DNA from 2 places in the Hahella sp. NS-SX17 genome. Region 2 is predicted to be linked to the other one. Evidence: predicted binding sites of a transcription regulator. Region 2 holds the regulator's gene; the other holds the start of a gene.

Region 1 (3,393 bases), 340 kb from region 2:
TTAGATTCCACATCAATCTGACCGCCAGACAACAATGTTACAGAGCTGACAAAGGTCGTAGTGGTGATGCTCGCCATCGCCGTGGCGCCGCTGATGTCGATGTTACGACCATCCGCAGCCACCAGAGTGAAGGAGTCAGAGTCCAGTACTTCCGCAGTCACGCCTGTCTGACCGGACTTCTGGTTGATCGCGTCGATAATCGAAGCCTGTTTCACAGCAATGTCGTCAGTGGTGCTGAAACTCGCAGTGATGGAGACGCCGTTGACGGTAATCGTCGCAGAGGCTGTCGTGGTAGTCAGGTTGCCTGAGTTAACGCGGTTTTCATTGGCCAGTGCGGTGACGCCTGTCTGGTCAGAAGCGCGGTTGATCGCAGCCGCTTTCGCGATGGCGCTGCCATCCGCATTCGCCGTAGAGGCTGTATCGTCAGTGGTCAAGCTGGGGCCAATAGCCACGTTGTTGACGACGATATCACCAGTCACCAAAGCCGCAGTAGTACCGTTATCGCTCACAATCCCTGCGTTGTTTCCACTGAATGAGCCCACTTCAAAGCCGGCGTTATCGATATTTCCAGTTGTGGTGGTCAGTGCGATATCGCTGCCATCGTCGCTTGAAAGCGAGTAGGTGCCGACATAAGCGTTACCCAGTGATTGAGCGGCGGCCAGACCAAAGGTCGCCAAGTTGTTACTGGTGGTCTCAGTCAAAACGATGTTACGGCCATCGTCAGCCACCAGAGAAATCCCTTTCGCGGTATCGCCGTCAAAGACTGCGCGCACGCCAGTAGCGCCGGATTTTTCATTAATGGCGTCTGCTGTCGCTTGCAGGTTCTGCTCGACCGTCAGGGTGGTGCCTTTACTCAGGTTGATGTTGACCCCGTTCAGATTCAAGGTCACGTTCGCCGCTGTGGCGTCGGCGGTAGTGGTGCCTGCGACATAGTTCGCATCAACCGTTGCGGTGACGCCAGTCTGATCGGCTACTTTATTGATGGCCGCCGCCTTGGCGATCGCGCTTGAAGCCGCATGGCTGGTGGAAGCCGTGTCGTCGGTGCCAACGGATGCGCCGATGGAGACGCCGTTGACAACGATGTCGCCAGCAACCATTTCATTGCCGGTGCTGCCAACAACCAGCGCAGTCGTAGTCGTTCTGCTGGAAATACCGCTGGTGTCCGCCGTTCCCAATGTACTGGTGTCCAGCTTGGAGATGGACACATTAATGGTGTTCCCCAGGTTAGCGCCGGTTTGGAAAACAGAGTTCTGGAAAGAACCGTCCAGCAGCTTTTTGCCGTTGAAGTTAGTGGTGTCAGCGATGTTTTCGATCTCGCTGATCAGCTGGTCAACCTCTTCCTGCAATGCTTCACGGTCGATAGTTGAGTTAGTGTCGTTCGCAGATTGCAGCGCCAGCTCACGAATACGCTGTAAGCTGTCTTTCATTGAACTCAGAGCGCCCTCAGCAGTCTGCGCCAATGAGATCGCGTCTCCCGCGTTACGAACCGCAACGTTGGTGCCGCGAATCTGAGCGTCGAAACGTGTTGAAATAGCCAGACCTGCCGCGTCATCTTTTGCGCTGTTGATGCGGAGACCCGAGGAAAGCCGCTGCAGCGCCGTATCCCCTGACCGCTGTGAAGCGTTCAGGTTACGCTGCGCATTCAACGACGCAATGTTGGTATTAATTATTTGAGGCATATTTGCTTCTCCTGTAACCCTTCTCACTCGGTTAAGAGGTTCTCGCTTCTACACAGCTGGGCCGGTCGAACTGCGCTAACCCGTTGTCCTTAGTAACGGCTTCAGGAGAAGATTCTTTAGTTAATTTTTGCCTGCTCTTTGTAATGAAATGTAAGCCTCAACCCTATGACGCCACGCTCACTCAAAGTCATCTGGATCGTTGATGGAACGACGCACCCAGGGGTCGCTTGCAAGGTCGAATTTCTTATACATAACCTGAAGAAAATGTTTATGTACATCAAGGAGAAAGCGCAGCATAGTCTGCCTCCACTCCTCCATGAAGGTCAGCCGCTCCGCATCATTCTGAATCGCCAGCGCATGTGCGAAGCCGATATAAAGAAAGTGCCTGATAGCGCCTCGCAACAAAAAGTAGAATTCTTTCGCTTTCGTTTGCACCTGGTCTTCCATGTATGTGTTGATACGATTGCAGACTCTGTTCATTTCATCCTTGCTGGTAATGGGCGCCCGCAGAAATGTGGAAACATCATCACTGAACTGCCCGAATAAAACATTCAAGCGATCCCGTTTTTTCTCCAGCACCTCAACAGGTATCTTTTCATGTTGCGATGCGTAGAGATACTCCACTACCTTCCGTTTCTTGTCGTCATTTGCGCTAAGCGCCGTCAGGGAGACCGGCAGCGGCCCCGGAGCCGCCCACTCAGCGCCCTCAATCTTGGCGCCGTGGGAGAAGTTGTAGACCTTGCCGCGCTCCGGGTAATCACGCAGGCTGTTTTCCGCTTTACGCTTGGCGGCGAAGTACTGCGGCGACGTCAAAACGGAGCCGCCGTCAACGCTTTCCACTTGAAACACATGCTGACCGTCATAATCCACACTGCGCTTAAACGCTTCATGGGCGTCATCGTCATAATAAATAGAGCTTTGGGCATGGTGATGGCGTCTGTCTGTAAACCCAAAGTCCATCCCAAACAACAGGATATTCTTGAATCCGTAATGCAGCGCCCAAGCCAGTCCGAGGTTGGTGCAAGTGGGTGTCCCGCCGCGAATGATCTGTCCGTGTTCGGAGAACATAGTCGCCAGCCCACACTCCTCTTTGATGTAGGCGCGCCGCTCGCCAAACAACTGATAAACGACCGGGCTGATGTGAATAGGCGCAATGACCTTGATCGAGTTCAGGTACTCAGGATCTTTCAGGCGTTCCAACTGCCCCACTACGTACTGATAATCAGACTCCAGCTCAACATGAATATCCGGTCTGATTCCCATGGGATGCAACGCAGTGATGGAGGAGCCGCACGAAATGATCAACGCGCCGCGCTGTTGCATTTCCCGCAGCTGATCAACGCGAAGATCCAGAGAGGGCCCGGCGCCGACAATACACACAGGCACATCGGTGATATCGCTGACGGGCGGCGGCAATAGTTCAACGCCACTATATATATTATGCGCAGCCTGATTCAGCTGATTGACCTCGTCGTCGTAATTGCCCCAGGAAACCAGGAACACGTAGAGGTCATCACACACCTTCTCAGAGAGCCTGTCGTGAGCATTCAAGCCGCGATGGTTATAAAACAACGTTGCAAGAGGAAATGCCGGCGGGGTAGTAACCAGGTTATTCCAAAGCAGCGCCCACTGCGAGTACTCATCTTCCTGGCCGCCCAGCAAAAAGTGGATAGTGCGTCCCTCTTCGCCATTATACCTTTTACAGATTTCCGCC
Region 2 (3,393 bases):
CTTCGACTAGAAAGTCCTGCAGGATTTCTTCGTCCGCTTCAAACCCCATTCATGTGCTCCTCAGAAACCAAGGCTGGAAAGAAGGTCGTCCACGTCGTCCTGGCTGGCGACGACATCTGAGCGTCCTTCGGTCTGGATCTGCGGGCCGTGCCCTTTTGTAATAGACTCTTCTTCAGCTTTCAGCTCATGCTGAATGCCTGTTATGCGGTCAACCTTGCCCGCCATGGCGACCAGTTTGACCAGATTCACTTCTACTTCCCTGACCAGACCAGTGACCTTATTGATGACTTGTCCGGTAAGGTCCTGAAAGTCCTGGGCCAGCAAAATTTCCGACAGGTTGGTGTACACCTTGTCGCTGTTAGCAGCCAGATCCACCAGAAACTTATCGATGCGCTTGTATAGCTCGCGGAATTCCGAGGGGTCCATTTCCCGACGCCGCAACCGCGCCCAGGCTTCCTTGAGTTCGTGCGCCTCCTGCTTCATCTCCACCGCCACGGGCATGCTCGCCTCCACCATATCCATGGTTTTGTTGGCGGCTTTGTTAGTCATATCGACCACATAGGAAAGACGATCGGAGGCGTCGGCGATCTTCGACATTTCCTCCTCCTGATTCATCTTCACGTTGCCCATGTCGATATTGAAATTGCGAATGGCTTCGTGCAACGAACGGGTCAACTTGCCCACTTCGTGATACAGCGTGCGGTCCCGGGTGTCATTAAGATCGGAAATTACCCGCAACGCTTCGCCAAAGTCCCCCTTGCTGACGTGCTCCATCAAGCTCGCCGCCTGCTCGCTCAAGCGCGCCTCGATGTCCTCTTGGGAGGAGGATGGTGGCTGCTGTTCATTGGTCATAGTAATTCCTGCGGTTTTATTATGAGTCGATCCGCTCGAAGATCTTATCTATCTTTTCCTTCAACACGGCCGCAGTAAACGGCTTCACCACATACCCGTTAACCCCCGCTTGCGCCGCTGCGACAATCTGATCCCGTTTGGCTTCCGCCGTCACCATGAGCACCGGCAGGTTTTTCAGACTCTCATCAGCGCGAACAGCCTGGAGTAATTCGATTCCCGTCATACCAGGCATATTCCAGTCGGTGACCAGAAAATCAAACTTCCCGGTTTTTAACATCGGCAGCGCGGTGGACCCGTCATCCGCTTCATCGGTATTGGTGAAGCCCAAATCCCGAAGCAGGTTTTTAATAATCCGCCTCATTGTTGAAAAGTCGTCTACAACGAGGATTTTCATGTTTTTGTCCAATGTAACCTCCACAATGGCGACGCTGGAAACCCTTTGATTTCATTACTCTACTGAGTAAGTCTAGCTGGTCGCGCCGTACTATCCAGTTTTTTGATACAAGTTGTTTTAGAAAACATGACCGCAGGCTGCTGATTTCGAAAAAACATTAACCTACGCAGGCAATGGCTTGATTTAGCTGTTTTTCCAGTCTGAGAGACGGGATCGCAGCCGCAGTGTCGCCTGGGAATGAATCTGACTGACCCGGGACTCGCTGACTGAGAGCACCTGGCCGATTTCCTTGAGGTTGAGTTCTTCGTCATAGTAGAGAGACAGCACCAGCTTCTCCCGTTCCGGCAATCCGTCTATTGCGGCGCTCAATTTTTCCAGAAAGGCGTTTTGTTCGATGTCGCTGAGGGGGTTGTCCGCGGTCAATGTCTCGTCATCAGCACCGCCCTCCCCGTGAAAGCCCAGCTCTTCCAGGCTGAACAGCTTCCCCGAACTGGCGTCGCGCAGGCTGGCGTGGTATTGCTCCAGGGGTATACCCAGCTCTGCCGCCACTTCCGCATCCGACGCGTCTCTGCCGGTGCGGGCTTCTATACTGTGTATCGCTTCCGCGATGTTGCGGGCGTTACGGTGCACGGAGCGCGGCACCCAGTCGCCTTTGCGGATTTCATCCACCATGGCGCCGCGAATGCGGATGCCTGCGTAAGTTTCGAACTTGGCGCCTTTGCCCGCGTCATATTTCTGCGCAGCTTCCAGCAGGCCGATCATGCCCGCCTGGATTAAATCATCCACCTGCACGCTCGACGGCAGGCGGGCTATCAGGTGATGCGCGATGCGCTTGACCAGAGGCGCGTATTGCCTGACCAGAGTGTCGGCGCGCTCCGCCCGCGTCTCGCTGTACATCATATAAGTGTTCGCCAGTGACATGAATTTGCGCGCAAGGCCTGCAATGAACCGGATGATTTCAACAAAAACGTTCTCATGGGTGTTTGAGGATATGTCCAGCGCAGCCATCACGCCTTATCGCAAGCGCCCGGGATATAGCCGCCGGGCGGGCCCTCGCATTCCGTCCGGCGCATGTCTAACCGTGCACCAGACGCTCCACAAAGAATTCCAGATTGCCTCTCGGCGCCGTCGGCAACGGCCAGTTATCCACTTTCTGCGCCAGCTGGCGGTACGCCAGCGATGCTTTGGCGCGCGGATAGGCTTCGTACACAGGACGTTGCCGTTGCACCGATTTGCGTACGGCTTCGTCGAATGGAATGCTTCCTACATATTGTAGCGCAACTTCCAAAAAACGTTCGGTGACCTTGGATAATTTACCGAACAAGTGCCGCCCTTCCTGCTCGGAGCGAACCATGTTGGCGAGCACCCGGAACCGGTACATATCGTGGTTCTTGTTCAGCAGTTTGATGACCGCGTATGCATCGGTAATCGAAGTCGGTTCGTCGCACACCACCACCAGAGCTTCCTGCGCTGCGCGCACGAATGAGAGCACTTGTTCGGAGATACCCGCCGCCGTATCAATCACCAGCACATCCAGGTCGTCGCTGATGTCGCTGAAGGCGTTGATCAGGCCCGCATGTTCAAGAGGAGACAGATGAGTAAGATGCTGGGTGCCGGATGAAGCCGGAACGATCTTAATTCCGCCCGGCCCTTCGATCATCACTTCCCGCAGGGTGCAATCCCCCGCCAGCACGTCCCCGATATTGCGCGAGGCGGTGACGCCGAGCAGCACATCAATATTGGCCAGTCCGAGGTCCGCATCCAGCAGCACCACGCGACGTCCCAGGTCCGCTAACGCAAGGGACAGATTTATGGAAACATTGCTCTTGCCGACACCCCCCTTTCCTCCGGTGACTGCAATAACTTGAACCGGATGTACTTTACTCATACCGGTAGATATCTCCTGTTATTAGACGGCGCGGCGTTGATCCCGCACTCAATAGTTTAGACCACCAGTTCCGCAGCGAAGCGACTGGTGTTATTAGTTTGTCTGGTCTCCCGCCGGGTCCGCCGCCACAGTGCGTCCGCGCGCGCCACCAGCGCATGCGCTTTCGCCGGATGAATGTCATCGGGTATTTTCTGTCCGTCAGTGACATAAGCAACCGGAAGCCGATTCAGGATGGCCATGCTCAACACTTCCCCCAGAC

What was found. Region 2 encodes FliA, which starts transcription of late flagellar genes. Its sites were predicted from a motif close to CTAAAGTTNNNNNNNNNNCNGCCGATA; they were not measured.
Region 1: AC2IBB_RS24520 (flagellin N-terminal helical domain-containing protein) is a predicted target of FliA. The motif match lies at 1,773-1,799, and genes of this name have one in related genera.

Annotation. Positions count from the first base shown of each region.
Region 1 is NZ_CM170632.1:5,520,737-5,524,129, forward strand. It holds gene AC2IBB_RS24520 (flagellin N-terminal helical domain-containing protein) at 1-1,679, opposite strand, end outside; gene AC2IBB_RS24525 (motility associated factor glycosyltransferase family protein) at 1,857-3,393, opposite strand, start outside.
Region 2 is NZ_CM170632.1:5,860,883-5,864,275, forward strand. It holds gene AC2IBB_RS26075 (chemotaxis protein CheA) at 1-49, opposite strand, end outside; gene AC2IBB_RS26080 (protein phosphatase CheZ) at 61-852, opposite strand; gene cheY (chemotaxis response regulator CheY) at 872-1,246, opposite strand; gene AC2IBB_RS26090 (RNA polymerase sigma factor FliA) at 1,430-2,143, opposite strand; gene AC2IBB_RS26095 (MinD/ParA family protein) at 2,322-3,134, opposite strand; gene flhF (flagellar biosynthesis GTPase FlhF) at 3,191-3,393, opposite strand, start outside.